2 regions of the Flavobacterium davisii genome follow, and region 2 is predicted to be linked to the other one. Evidence: riboswitches for the same ligand, from Rfam matches in the RefSeq annotation. Region 2 holds a riboswitch; the other holds the start of a gene.
What was found. Region 2 has a riboswitch for cobalamin ahead of NAB20_RS14395 (TonB-dependent siderophore receptor). Riboswitches for the same ligand answer to the same signal wherever they lie in the genome.
Positions count from the first base shown of each region.

Region 1: it holds a riboswitch for cobalamin, as region 2 does, so the genes downstream of both, NAB20_RS12550 (TonB-dependent receptor domain-containing protein) here and NAB20_RS14395 (TonB-dependent siderophore receptor) in region 2, are expected to answer to the same signal.

Region 1 is NZ_CP097869.1:2,929,588-2,937,412, reverse strand. It holds gene NAB20_RS12570 (hypothetical protein) at 1-178, shown strand, start outside; gene NAB20_RS12565 (cobyric acid synthase) at 184-1,665, shown strand; gene NAB20_RS12560 (histidinol-phosphate transaminase) at 1,662-2,684, shown strand; gene cbiB (adenosylcobinamide-phosphate synthase CbiB) at 2,669-3,619, shown strand; cobalamin riboswitch at 3,648-3,851, shown strand; gene NAB20_RS12550 (TonB-dependent receptor domain-containing protein) at 3,963-6,575, shown strand; gene NAB20_RS12545 (NAD+ synthetase) at 6,594-7,400, shown strand; gene NAB20_RS12540 (SDR family oxidoreductase) at 7,397-7,825, shown strand, end outside.
Region 2 is NZ_CP097869.1:3,357,833-3,365,657, reverse strand. It holds gene NAB20_RS14430 (mechanosensitive ion channel domain-containing protein) at 1-20, opposite strand, end outside; gene NAB20_RS14425 (bifunctional adenosylcobinamide kinase/adenosylcobinamide-phosphate guanylyltransferase) at 139-645, shown strand; gene NAB20_RS14420 (diphthine--ammonia ligase) at 671-1,315, shown strand; gene cobT (nicotinate-nucleotide--dimethylbenzimidazole phosphoribosyltransferase) at 1,327-2,334, shown strand; gene NAB20_RS14410 (adenosylcobinamide-GDP ribazoletransferase) at 2,377-3,177, shown strand; gene cobC (alpha-ribazole phosphatase) at 3,162-3,722, shown strand; gene NAB20_RS14400 (DUF2490 domain-containing protein) at 3,861-4,622, shown strand; cobalamin riboswitch at 4,966-5,245, shown strand; gene NAB20_RS14395 (TonB-dependent siderophore receptor) at 5,314-7,227, shown strand; gene NAB20_RS14390 (S41 family peptidase) at 7,366-7,825, opposite strand, start outside.

The sequences.
Region 1 (7,825 bases), 430 kb from region 2:
CAAAAAAAAATTTAGTTTGTTACATGATTTTGCTATAGAAAATAATTGTGGTTTATTTGTTGCTCATAGTGGAACATTTATGGGGTTAATTATAGATCCCTATCGTTTAAAATCAATTGAATTAAAAGTTAAAGATTTAGTTGCAAAATATTGGAAAACAACCCTCTATATTGAATGAATTTTATGCAGAAATTAAAACCTATAATGTTTGTTGGTACAGCCTCTGATGTAGGTAAAAGTATTATTAATACAGGATTTTGCCGTATTTTTAAACAAGATGGCTACACTCCAGCTCCTTTTAAATCACAAAACATGTCACTCAACAGTTTTGCTACACCAGAAGGACTTGAAATAGGTCGTGCTCAGGCAGTTCAAGCAGAGGCATGTGGCATTGATTGTAATACAGACATGAATCCTATTTTATTAAAACCTACTAATGATAAAAGCTCACAAGTTGTTTTAAATGGAAAACCACTAGGAAATCAATCCGCTTTTGATTACTTCATGGGAAATGATAAACAAGAATTATTAAAAGAAGCACAAGCGGCTTATGAACGATTATCAGAAAAATACAATCCTATAGTACTTGAAGGGGCTGGAAGTATTTCAGAGCTAAACCTAAAACATCGAGATATAACGAATATGCGGATGGCAAAATACGCAAATGCGTCTACTTTTTTAATTGCAGATATTGATAGAGGAGGAGTATTTGCCAGCGTTTATGGAAGTGTTGCCTTATTAACAGCTGAGGAAAAAGCTTTACTAAAAGGAATTATTATTAATAAATTTAGAGGCGATTCACGTCTTTTTGAAGAGGGTAAAAAAATAATAGAAGATCTTTGTGGTATTCCTGTCGTAGGAATAGTACCTTATAGAAAAGATATTTACATAGAAGAAGAAGATTCTGTTAGTCTTCAAAATAAACCTTCTTTAGTTAAAGAAAATAAAATAAATATTGCTGTTATTTTACTGAATAAACTGTCTAATTATACTGATTTTAATGTCCTAGAACATCATGAAAATGTAAATTTATTTTATAGTAAAATACCTTCAGAAATAGAAAAAGCAGATATTATAATTATTCCAGGGAGCAAAAATACTATTTCAGATTTAATTGATATAAAAAATAATGGCGTTGCAAAAGCCATTATAAATAGCTATAAAAATAATAAAATTGTGATAGGGATTTGCGGTGGTTATCAAATGATGGGACAAACAATAGAAGATCCTAATCATATTGAAGGTACAATAGAATGTATGGCAGGTTTAGGAATACTTCCTATAGAAACAATTCTTACACAAGAAAAAACAACTCGGCAAGTGCAATTTCAGTTTAAAGAATACCAAGAAATATGCAAAGGTTATGAAATACACATGGGGGTTTCCACAGTAGAAAATACAAAATCACCTTTAAACACTTTTGATAATAAAACAAATGATGGCTATTACCTATCAGATAAATGTTGGGGAACCTATATTCATGGCATATTGGATAATGATATTGTAATTAATGATTTACTTTTACAAACAAAAAAAGATTTAACAACTACTATATTTGATTATAAATCTTTTAAAGAAGAACAATATGATTTGTTAGCACAACATTTGAGAGATCATATAGACATTCATTATATTTATAAAGTTCTTAAAGAAAAAGAAGCATGATTTTAGGACACGGAGACGATGGTTATTTATATAAAGGAAAGATTAAAGTAAATTTTAGCTCCAATGTTTTTTATGAAGATCCTCCTAAAGGATTAAAAGAACATCTTTTTCAACATTGGGATAAAATTACAAGTTATCCTGAAGCCAATGCAGAATCATTACAAAAGGAATTAGCGAGTTGGCACCAATTAAAACCAAATCAACTATTAGTAACGAATGGTGCTACCGAAGCATTTTATTTGATTGCACACTTTTTACAAAAAAAATCAGCCACCATCATTATACCATCATTTGCAGAATATAATGACGCTTGTTCTAGCTATGACATAACATTAGATTATATAAAATGGTCAGATGTACACGAAAAATATCATTTTTCTACACAAGCTGTTTTTTTAGGTAATCCAAATAACCCAACAGGATTTATTTTTGAAAAAAAAATACTTCATTCTCTTTTAGAAAATAATCCCAAAGTCTTGTTTGTAATAGATGAAGCTTATGTAGACTTTACAAAAAGTAAAATTTCTATGATTGATGAAATTTCTAATTTTTCAAACTTATTGATAGTAAAGTCATTAACTAAAACATATTCTATACCCGGTTTGCGATTAGGCTATATGATGAGTCAAAAACAAAATATTCAAGCAATAGAAACCTTTAAAATGCCTTGGTCTGTAAACACTATGGCAATTGAAGCGGGAAAATATATAGTTAAAAATGCTTCTAATATTGTATTACCTATAGAAAAAATAATAGCAGATACTACTCAATTTGCAAACACCTTACAGCAAATTAAAGATATAGAAGTTTATCCAACAAAAACTAATTTTTTCTTGTGTAAAACAAATATAAAAACAGCTTCAGAACTAAAGGAATATCTTCTAAAGAATCATCAATTACTTATTCGAGATGCCAGTAATTTTAAAGGACTTTCATCACAATATTTTAGATTAGCTACTCAAAAACCACCAGAAAATCAACTTTTAATAAACGCTATTAATCAATGGATCATTCTTTAATTATTTTTTTAGGACCTTTGGTTATAGGTTATTTATTAGATTTATTATTAGGAGATCCTAGATGGTTACCACATCCTATCAGACTTTTTGGTACGACAATTTATTTAGGAGAAAAACTTTTAAATAAAGGAAAATTTCGATTTATAAAAGGAATTTTTCTAACATTTGTATTATGTAGTTTTGTCTTTTTATTTTTTTATTTTTTATCAAATATTTTATTAGAATTTAATCCCATTCTTTATAGTCTATTTGCCTGTCTTTTCATTTTTTATGGCTTGGCTAACAAAAGTTTAATCCAAGAAGGAAAAGAAGTATTTAATACATTAGAAGAAAAAGGAATAGAAGCAGGAAGAAAACGACTATCTTGGATTGTAGGAAGAGATACTACGACACTTTCAGAAAATCAAATAAGAATAGCCGTTTTTGAAACTTTATCTGAAAACTTGAGTGATGGCGTAATTGCACCACTTTTTTATTACGCTATCGGAGGATTACCATTCATGATGACCTATAAAATGATCAATACTTTGGACTCTATGATTGGTTATAAAAGCGATAGGTATTTTTATTTTGGAAAATTTGCGGCTCGATTAGATGATGTAGTAAACTATGTGCCAGCTCGAATTACGGCTTTTTTGATGATTATAATCAGCGGAAAACCTAACTTGTTTTCTTTTGTATTAAAATTTGGAAACCAACACGCAAGCCCTAATTCAGGTTATCCAGAATCAGCTTTAGCAGCTATCATGAATTGTCGTTTTGGAGGACCTAATATATATTATGGAAAACTAGTTGAAAAACCATTTATAGGAATAAATACTCGAATAATTAAGCATTCCGAATTTAAAAAAGTATCCTTTATAAATCATGCCGTTGCATTAATTTCAATTGTAACTATATTATTAATAAAATGTAGTATTTTTTATTTTTTTTAATAATGTATCACGATGATTTAGTTTTTTGTACTTTCGTAACCGCAATGGTTTTGTTTTCAAGAAATGAAAACAAATTAAAAGGGAATCCAGTGTAAATCTGGAACAGTACCCGCTGCTGTAAGTTCTAAAAAAAGATTATAACAATTAGCCACTATTTTCATTTCAAAATAAAAACGGGAAGGCGTTATAATTGGAACAAGTCAGAAGACCTGCCTTTGCATTGATTCGCGGCTTTCGGAGTAAAGGCTAATGAGTGAATATAATGCTTCCTTTATTTCACACGTCCTTTTTCTATGGTCGTTTATAATCAGTTAACGGGATTATTAACGAAAAAAAAATTAAGATGTCAAAGGATCTATCAAAGATTAAAAAAATTATTTATTTATGTAATGGTACTTGTTGTACAGATAATGGAGCAGAAGAAAACATTCAAGTACTTCGAAAAACTCTGACAGAACAAGAATTAAACGATGAAGTTCATACCATTCGAACTAAATGTCAAGGTTTTTGTAAAAAAGGACCTGTTGTAAATATCCAACCCGAAAATACTTGGTATAAGGAAGTAGATATTGAAACTTCAAGAGGAATAGTTACAACTCATATTCTAAAAAATATATTGTTAAAAAAAGACCTATTATTTTCTTCAAATAGTATAATCGAACCTAAAAAAAAGAAAAATAATTTTTTCACAAAACTATTTAATTGGTTTTGTATTTTTTCATTCTTATTCTTTTTTTCTAACATAAAAGCACAAAGTACGATTCATGGTTTTATTTTAGATGCCACAAATCAAACAAAAATTGTAGGAGCAACCATTAAAGTAAAAGAATCAGGAGAAAGTACCGTATCAGAAGAAAATGGCTCATATACATTACAATTTAGTTCAGAGGGATTAAAAACGATTATTATTACTCATATAGGATATGATTCAATTAGTTTAAAAATAAATTTTAAAAAGAACGAACAAAAATTACTAAATGTTTCCTTATTACATAATGTAATGAATCTAGAAGAACTAGTAATTACAACAGCGTTTGCCAAAAAGCAAGAAAATAAAATAGATCAAATTAGTTTACAATTACAACCAATAAAATCAGGACAAGATTTACTGAGAGCAGTTCCTGGATTATTTATTGCACAACATGCAGGTGGAGGAAAAGCAGAACAAATTTTTGTTAGAGGAACAGATAATGATCACGGAACAGATTTTTCTATTCAAATGGATGGAATACCAGCTAATTTGCCTTCTCATGCACATGGACAAGGGTATGCAGATATGCACTTTATGATTCCTGAAACCATAGGAAACGTTCATTTTTTTAAAGGACCTTATGAAGCAAGTCTTGGTGATTTTTCAGTAGCAGGAGCAGCTCAATTTAATTCTAAATATCGTTTAGAAAAAAATAATATTAAACTAGAATCAGGTTTATTTAATACCCAAAGAGTTTTAGCAATGCTTCAAGTGCTAGATCAAAAACATTTAGTTTCTAAGTGGAATGATAATGCTTATTTTGCTTCAGAATACAATTATACAGATGGTTTTTTTGAAAGCAAATTAAAATTTAAAAGATTTAATTTTTTTGGAAGATACAATGCTCAACTTACCAATAAAACAGCCCTTGTATTGTCAGGATCCTATTTTTCAAGTAGCTGGAATGCTTCTGGACAATTACCTTTAAGAGCCATAGAAAAGGGGACTTTATCTAGATATGGTTCTATAGATGATTCTGAAGGAGGAATAGCTTCAAGACTTAATACAAATCTAATATTAGATACAAAGTTAAATGAAACTCAATCTTGGAAAAATCAATTCTATTATTCCAAAAACATATTCGACTTGTTTTCAAATTTCACTTTTTTTATGAACGATCCTATTAACGGAGATGAAATATTACAGTGGGAAAAAAGAGATTTGTTTGGATTAAAAAGTGTTTATAATAGATTAGATAATGTAGGAACAACAAAATTATATTCAGAAGTCGGGTTTGTTACTCGAACCGATATATTAGGATTAGGGAGAGATTATGTCTTAAAAAGAGCGTTTTTGAGCAAAGCAGCAAATGATCATGTAGCAATTACTAATTATAGTTTATATGTAGACGAAGATTGGCAGTTTGCTCCTAAATGGTCACTCAAATTAGGCTTTAGAAATGAGCTTTTCGATTTTTATTTAAAAGACAAAATAAATGATAATAATTCAGGCAAAAAAGCGGTCTACCGTTTTAACCCAAAGGCACAATTATATTTTAATCCTACCTCTAATTTGACAATATTTACAAAATGGGGTATAGGTTTTCATTCCAATTATGCACATACAGCAGTCAGTAAAGATCCCACTGCCAGTAATCCTGTTCCGCAGTCTCAAAGTCTTGATTTAGGCCTTATAATGAAGCTATACAAAAAATCTATTTTCAATTTTACAGCTTGGTGGACTGATAGTGGTTCCGAATTTAAATTTATTTCAGATGATGGAAGCTTTGAAAACTTAGGTTCCAGTAGAAAATACGGGATAGATGCCTCTTTAAAAATCCAATTCACAGATTTTTTATGGGCAGATACGAACTTAAATTACGCATATAGTTTTTTAAAAGAAGCTCCCAAAGAAGAAAATCTGATTCCTTTATATACTAGATGGAACTCAACAGGAGGCTTAACTTTAAAGTTAGAGAATGGTATTAACGCCAGTTTACGCTATCGTTTTATGGGAGAACGTCCTGCTGTTGAAGACGGATCTATATTTTCTAAGCCTTATACCATAACAGATTTAGTTATTAGATATACTAGACCACGATATGAAATGAGCCTTTCTACTGAAAATATATTTAATGTAAAATGGGATGAAGCACAATTTTATGATAAATCACGATTGAAAAATGAAACAGAAGCAGTGACAGATTTTCATAATACACCCGGAACCCCCTTTTTTATAAAAGGAAGCATTTCCTATTTCTTCTAAAAATTAAGTTATCAACTCATGGAACTATTAAGCAACAACTTATCAGCCTTACTTATTTTATTTATTTTAGGTTTACGACATGGTCTAGATCCAGACCATATTACCGTAATAGATAATTATACGTATCGACTACATGAAAAAAATGATACTTGGTCTAAATGGGTTGGAACCCTATTTACTTTAGGACATGGTGTAATGGTTACACTAATAGCATTGGTATTGAGTTATCTGAAAAATAATTTTGAAGTCCCTATTTGGGTTGATTCCTTACTTAATTGGTTGCCTATGTTTTTACTATTTACTATGGGAATTAGGAATATAATAACATTATTACAGTCAGAAACAACCTATTCTTTGAATATAAAAAAATACTTAATACCTAAATTCTTAGATAAAAGTATCCATCCCATTACAGTATTTATAACAGGAGTTATCTTTGGTTTTATATTTGACACATCATCACAAATTGCTGCCTTTGGATTAGCCGTTTCAGGAACTCATCATTGGTTATTTTCAGTAGTAGGAGGCGTTGTCTTTTCCATAGGATTAATGTTTACAGGAACAATAGATTCCTACTTATTAAGTAAATTATTAAAAACATTTGACCGGACTAAGATTCAAAAACATCGTTTTAAATTAAACATATTAATAACCATAATGTGTTTTATTATTCCCATTTATAAAATAATAACTCTTTTTAATTCTAATTTAGAATTAAACGATTTACAAAATAATTTAATAGGTATAGGATTCCTAGGAATTATCCTTTTCCTTTATTTTGATTTGTATCTTCGTTCAAGAATAAGAATAACAGAAAGCGAATGAAAAGACAAAAAATAAGTCTATTAGGTTGCGGTTGGTTAGGATTACCTCTAGCAGAAAGTCTAATAAAAAAAGGCTATGAAATAAAAGGCTCTACTACAAATCTTGATAAAATTCCTTTATTAAAACAAAAAGGAATTTTACCTTACTTCATTTCAGTAACAGATACCGATATTGAAGGACAAGAAATAACAGAATTTTTAGATTCGGATATTCTGATAATTAATTTTCCACCTAAGAGAAGAGCTGATATTATTCTATTTCATACCAAACAATTTGAACAATTAATACCAGAAATACTAAAAAGTAAAATACAAAAAATACTTTTTATAAGTTCTACATCTGTTTATCCTGATACAAATGAAATCGTAACAGAAGAAGAAATACGAATGCCTCAAAAAGATAGTGGAAAAGCTTTATTAATAGTA
Region 2 (7,825 bases):
TGAATCTGATAAGTATCCATAACTATAATATCTTAATAAACTTATTTCATAAATAGAATTAAGTTCGTTACAATGTTTTTTTACGATTTAACAAGCAAAGATAAAGTTTTAAATATCTTTACAACCAAAAAAGATAGTATGTTGTATCTTATAACAGGGGGGGAACGTTCAGGTAAAAGCGCGTATGCCCAAAATTTAGCTCTCGAATTAACCTCTAACCCCGTTTATATGGCTACCGCTCGTAAATGGGATGGAGATTTTCAAAAAAGAATTGATCGACATCAAAAAGATCGTGATCATCGTTGGACCAATATTGAAGAAGAAAAAAATATAAGTAATTTTGATTTCTCAGGAAGAGTTACCATGATTGATTGTGTAACTTTATGGTTGACTAATTTTTTTGTAGATACTCAAAATAATGTTGAAAGATCATTAGAATTAGCAAAATTAGAAATTGAAAAAATACTACTTCAACAAAATAGCCAAATTATCATTATTACAAACGAAATTGGTATGGGAGTTCATGCACATACCGAAATAGGAAGAAAATTTACTGAATTACAAGGTTGGATGAATCAATATTTAGCTCAAAAAGCAGATAAGGTAATTTTGATGATCTCAGGAATACCTGTAAATATTAAGTAAATAATGCGTTATAAAAAACAAAAGGATGAAATCAATTCTTTCCTGGAGTGGAGGTAAAGACAGTTGTTTAGCAACCATAAAAGCGCTAGAATTAGGATACAAGCCTATCGTGCTTTTAAACATGATGAATGAAAATGGGAAGGTTTCTCGTTCGCATGGACTCACACAAAATATTTTAAAACAGCATGCCAATGCACTAAAAATTCCCTTAGTAGGCATACCAACTACTTGGGCAGATTATGAAAAAAAATATATAGAAACACTTTGTCAATTAAAAAAAGATTATGGTGTAGAAAGTGTTGTTTTTGGAGATATTGATTTAGAGCCCCATCGTGAATGGGAACAAAAAGTCTGTCAACAAGCAAAACTCGAAGCGATCTTACCCCTTTGGCAAAAAGATCGTTTAGAATTAGTAAAAGAAATTATAGAAGAAAATATTGTATGTATGATTGTTTCCTGTAATACGACTATGGGAGTAGAATTTTTAGGGAAAATTTTAACAAAGGAAACAGTTCAACAATTAATAGATTTAAATATTGATCCATGTGGTGAAAATGGAGAATTTCATACCGTCGTAATCAATTGTCCGCTGTTTGATACCCCCATTATATTGCCTAAATATAAAAAAGAAATTTACCAAAACTATTGTTTTTTAGTTTGGGAAGAATAATATAAGAAATAATGAGTTTAATAGAAAAATTACAACACAAAATTGATTTTAAAACAAAACCTTTAGGATCTTTAGGTCAATTAGAAAAAATAGCGTTGCAAATAGGACAAGTTTTTAATACGCTTACACCTGAAATACGAAACCCACATATTTTAGTCTTTGCAGCGGATCATGGTATAGCAAAAGAAGGAGTAAGTGCTTATCCAGCAGAAGTAACCCCTCAAATGGTTTTGAATTTTGTAAATGGTGGAGCCGCAATTAACGTGTTTTCAAAACAAAATGGACTAACCTTAAAAGTAATTGACGCAGGAGTTAATTTTGATTTTGATGATTCATTACCCATAATACATCAAAAAGTAGGAAAAGGAACGAAATCCTTTTTAGAACAAGCCGCTATGTCAGTAGATCAGCTTAAAGACTGCTTACAAAAAGGAAAACAAATTGTACAAGAAATATACGAAAAAGGCTCTAATTGTGTTGGCTTTGGAGAAATGGGAATAGGAAATACAGCCACTTCTTCTATATTAATGAGTATTTTAACAAAAATCCCAATTCAAGATTGTGTAGGCAGTGGTACAGGAGTAGTTAATGAAGCTTTAGATAAAAAAATAAGTATTTTAAAATCAGCTTTAGAAAAATATAAAACATCAGAAGTATTAGATGAAAAATTAGCCCATTTTGGGGGGTTTGAAATTTATCAAATGGCAGGAGGAATACTCCAAGCCTTTGAAAACAATATGCTAATTTTAGTAGACGGATTTATTAGTTCAGTAGCTTTTTTAGTCGCCTATACCTACCAACCCAAAATACTTAAGAATACCCTATTTTGTCATTGTTCACAAGAAAAAGCACATAAAGCTTTATTAAACCATTTGAATGTAAAAGCATTATTGGATTTAGAATTACGACTAGGGGAAGGAACAGGAGTAGCACTTGCTTTTCCTATTATACAAAGTGCTGTAAATTTCTTAAATCAGATGGCAAGTTTTGAAGAAGCAGGCGTGAGTGAGAGTATTTAAATGAGATTCGTTTATCATTTACAACCTAGAATTTTTATAAAAATGAAAAAACAACGGGATATATTTTTTACAGCATTAATGTTTTATACACGTATTCCGTGTCCAAAACATATTAATCATGATTCTACTTATTTAAATAAAGCAACACGTTATTTTCCATTAATAGGCTGGCTAGTAGGAAGTATTTCTTATTTAGTATTTTTAGGAGCTCATTATCTTTTTTCATCATTCATTGCTATTATTTTTTCAATGATAGCTGGAGTGTTAACTACCGGAGCCTTTCATGAAGATGGGTTTGCTGATGTTTGCGATGGTTTTGGAGGAGGTTGGACCAAAGAAAAAATATTAAAAATAATGAAAGATAGTGCAATAGGAGCCTATGGTACCATAGGTGTTGTACTATTATTACTAACCAAATTTTTACTCCTCTTTGAAATAATAAATAAAATACCTGATGCTTCTTGGAACCCTTATATTTATGCAAGTCTTTTATTCATTACCTACCATAGTATAAGCAGAGCGAATGCCATTTCACTTTCCTTTACGTTACCGTATGTAAGAGAAGATGAATTAAGTAAAAGTAAACCTATAGCCAAAACATTTAGTCAATATGAAGTAATAGGAGTCCTTTTATTTGGGATATTACCATTAGCATGTATGTCTTTTATATACAATCCATTTTTTTTATTAACACTTCCCCTTTTGCTTCTCACACGCTTGTATATGGGACGCTATTTTACTAAATGGATTGGAGGATACACAGGCGATTGTTTAGGAGCTTTAGAGCAGATAAGTGAAGTAGTAACCCTTTTATCTTTTCTCACAATATGCAAATTTATTTAGTACGTCATACAGAAACCATTTGTCCTAAAGGAGTTTGTTATGGACAAAGTGATGTAAACTTAGCACCTAATTTTTTAGAGCAATTTCAGGAAATAAAAAAACAATTACCAGTAAAAGCATTGGTGTATAGTAGTCCTTTAACACGCTGTGTAGAATTGGCTGAATATTGTTTTTTAAAAGAAGAGATAACATTAGACGACCGATTAAAAGAAATGAATTTTGGAAAATGGGAGCTACAAAATTGGGATGTAATACCTGAAGAAGAACGAACTCCTTGGATGTCAGATTTTGTAAATATTTCAGTTCCTATGGGGGAATCTTTTCAAATTTTGTATGAAAGAGTAATTGAATTTTGGGAAAACCTAAATAAGCAATCATTAGAACAACCATTAGTTATTTTTACGCATGCAGGTGTCATAAGAAGCTTAATTTGTTATTTAGAAAATAAACCTCTTACAGAAGCTTTTTCAAACAAAGTAGATTTTGGAGAAGTAAAAATACTTTCATTAAAAAAGAGTATAAGGAAGGATGATTTAAATGAATAAGTTAATAATTAGTTAATTGCTTTGAGAAGCATTTTTTTTGTTTTTTTTAAACACAGACTGATAAATATTTAAAAACATGTGAGATTTATTTGTTTTCTTGTTTTTTATTGTACCTTTGCGCTCCCTTAAACAAGAAAAATGAAAAAGAGTATTAAATTCCCGTTGTTTTTAGTTGTGTTATTGTCTTTTTATAATAACATATTAGGTCAGGTAATAAATCATAATAATGATATTTGGTTACATTATTTAGGAAAGAACAAACTAAATAAAAACCTTTCTTTAACACTTGAAGGATCTTTGATATTTGCAAATGGTTTTGATCAAAAACAACAGTATTTCATCCGTCCATCGGTAGATTATCAGTTTACAAAAGAAATGAGTGCTAGTGTAGGTTATACACACCATGAATTTTTTGTCTACGGAGATGTTCCTTTAAATAGAGTAGTAACACCAGAAGATAATGTTTGGATTCAAGGTGTTTATAGTTGCGCTAAAGATAATTTTAGATTTACCCATCGTTTACGTGATGAAAGCCGTTGGGTAGGAGTTGCTACTAAAAATGAAGCAGGAGATTTTGCTATAACGAGCAGAGATTATAGAAATCGTTTACGATACATGTATTTAGTAAATTATACCTTAACTAAAAAAGAAGATAAACCTCAATTGTTTGCTTTTTTAGGTGACGAAATATTTATGAATATAGGAGTAAAAGCAGCAAAAACATTTGTACAACAAAATAGAGTAATTGCAGGTTTAGGATATAATTTAAACCCTCAACATCAAATTCAATTAAGTTACATTCATCAAAATTTATGGAATGTACCCAACACCATACAAGAAAATAATCCCACGCTAAGGATTTCTTATATAACGAACTTAGATTGGTCAAAGAAAAAATAATTTTAAAAGTTTTATAATAAGATCTTTGTTTTAAGTAATAAAAAAGCTGCAACATAATAGTTGTGGCTTTTTTTATTCAAATTTGTTCAAAACAGATTAAGTATTACAAATTGATTATGGATAAACATATTAGGTTGAGCTTAAAAAAATCCTTGTATTTTTATCCTCTTTCCCCTTTTCATCCTCATTACAAAGTATAACGCATAATTTGATATGAAATAAATCTAATATCATATACTGAACTTTGAAATATCTAGAGATTATGAATCTTTGTGTTGAGAAATTTTTAATAAAAGAATCTGTTTGTGTGTGTTTTTTTTATTTTTTTCAAAAGATGTACTAAATTTGCCCGTGAATTTATGGTGCTCGACTTTTGTGTAAAGTCAGCTTAAAAGGGAATCAGAGTGAGATTATAGAAGTATTATTTGAAGATTAACAGAAAAGGAATCATATTCCTGAAGTCTAATCTCTAAAATAAAAAATCAAAGATCAAAACCTGAGCTGTACCCGCAACTGTAAGCTATTAAGCTTGTAAGAATCTACAACCACTGTTGATAATTTAATACGGGAAGGTTAATTACAAGACGCAAGCCAGGAGACCTGCCTAAGTTTATTTTATTAACAAACTTTCGGGAAAAAAAGTTTGGGAATGGGTAAATTCTGTCTTTTTTTCCGCATTTAAAGAATTAAAATGAAAAAAAACATTTTATTAGCAAGCGTTTTAACGTGTATGTATGGTGGTACTGCTTTTGCACAAAAGCAAGAATCAAAAAAAATAGAAGAAATAGTCGTATCAGAGACTAAATTTCAGCAAAACAAAACAAAAACAGGAAGAACGATTGAAAAAATTACATCAAAAGATTTAGAACAAAGAAAAGGACAAAGTGTTGCTACCATATTAAGCCAGTTAGCCGGATTTGAAGTTGTAGGAAATCAGAGTGGAGTAGGTAAAAATTTAGAATTGTTCGTTAGGGGAGGAACCACAAAACAAGTTTTAATCCTAATAGATGGCAATCCCGTAGTAGACGCATCCAGTATTTCAACAACGTATGATTTACGATTATTACCAGTAGAACAAGTTGAAAGCATAGAAGTACTTAAAGGAGCTTCCTCTGTATTATACGGTGCTAATGCAGCCACAGCAGTTATTAATATTACATTAAAAAAAGCAACTGACAAAGGAGTTATAGGAACAGCTTATTTTAATGTAGGAACGCAAAACTTAGCAACCACTAAAAAATATAAACCAGAAGAATATAATCAAGGTTTTTCATTGAACGGAACAAAAGGAAAAATGTCTTTTTTAACCGCTCTAAATAGTACAGAAATAACGGGCATTAGTGAAGCAAAAGGAGATAATTTTGAAAAAGACAAATTTTCAAGAGTTAATCTTAATCAGCAATTAGGAGTAGTTATAAATAAAGAAATTAAGCTGAATTTTTTTGCTAACTATGATCGCTTAAGATTTGCCTATGATACAGGTGCCTTTGTAGATAATGAAGTAAATACTTTAATAGGAGAACAGTTTAGAGGAGGCTTTTCTCCTTCAATGAAATATGAAAAAGGAGAGTTGAAAATAAATTCTTCTTTCGGCTTTTATGAACAAAAAAGATTATCAGGAGTTTCATTAAATAATTATACTGAATCTTTTTCTAAATCACGAAATATAAATGTTGACGTTTTTAATAAATACAATATAGGAAACTCTTTAGCTTTTATTACAGGGGTTCAATTTCAATATTTTGATATGCTTCAAGCTACTCCTTATGTTAATATTTATAATCAAGACGCTAAATACACTATGTTAGATCCTTATATTACAGCAGTATTAAATACCAAGTTTGGATTAAATGTAAATGCAGGAGCTCGTTATTTAAAACACAGTGTCTATAAAGATTATATCATCCTTAATATTAATCCAAGCTTTAATTTTGAAAAAATCAATTTAAAATTATATGGATCAATAGGAGGAGCAGTAGTAGCACCAACATTATATCAAGTATATTCTGAGTATGGAAATAAAGATTTAAGCCCACAAGAAAATGCTACTATTGAAACTGGTTTTGAAAAAAGTTTTTTAAATCAAAAATTAAAAATTTCAGCAGTTGGATTTTATAGAGAAGAAAATAATTCAATTGGTTTTAAAAAGAAGGCCTCAAATGTAGGATGGCAATATGAAAATATAGAAGGAATCAATAAGTCAAAAGGGATTGAATCCAATATAATGATAAAACCTATAGAAAAAGTAAGCCTAACAGGTAATTATACTTTTGTAGAAAATGATGAAGCCATTGCAAAATCCGTTGCAAAACATAGAGTAAATGCGGGGGTATCAGTTGAGTTTACGAAATCTATCACATGGGATGCTCAATTCCAGTTTGTAGACTTTAGAAATGTGTCATATTACAACTCCTTTACCTTTAAAGCAACAGATACATCTGTTGCTGCTTATAAATTATTTCACACTAATTTAAAAGTAAAATTATCAAACCATTTGAATGTTTTTGGATCCGTTCAAAACTTATTAAATGAGGAGTTTATAGAAGCAATGGGATATAATACAAGAGGAAGAAACTTTAAAATCGGAATGAATTTTCAGTTTTAATTAAAACGGTCAAGGCTTAAGAAATAATAATATTCATAAGTTCATTACTTCAATAAATAGGAGAAATCACATTATCGTTATTTTGTGATTTCTCCTTACTTTTGAATAAAAAATAATTTTGTAGTTATAGAGCGTTGTTTAATCTATATACATTTCATATTTTAAATCACGTTTAGAAAGATCCATAATTTCATTGCCAATTTTAAATTGAGGTTTTTGAATACCAATTCTATTACCAGATTTAATTAAGCTCATTACCTTAGCTAAATAAGGTTCAGAGCTGTTCCCTAAAATACCTAGATTACTTATGTCTTCCATTAATATATTAGTCGCATCGGGCGTAATACCCGCTTCATAATCTCCAAAACCTACTTTATTAACAATTTTTAAAACAATTAATTGCATAGCATATCTATGCGTTGGATTCAAATTTCGTTTTGTGTAGTCTGGTGAGTCATACATTGTAATAGACCCCACATTTTTGCCTGTAGTAGTAGTCCCTATTTGAATTACCTGAATGTAAGGCTTTAGACAGTTAATGATTAATTCACTAGCAGAGGCGGTATTGCCCGTTGTTAAGATATATACTTTATTTAAA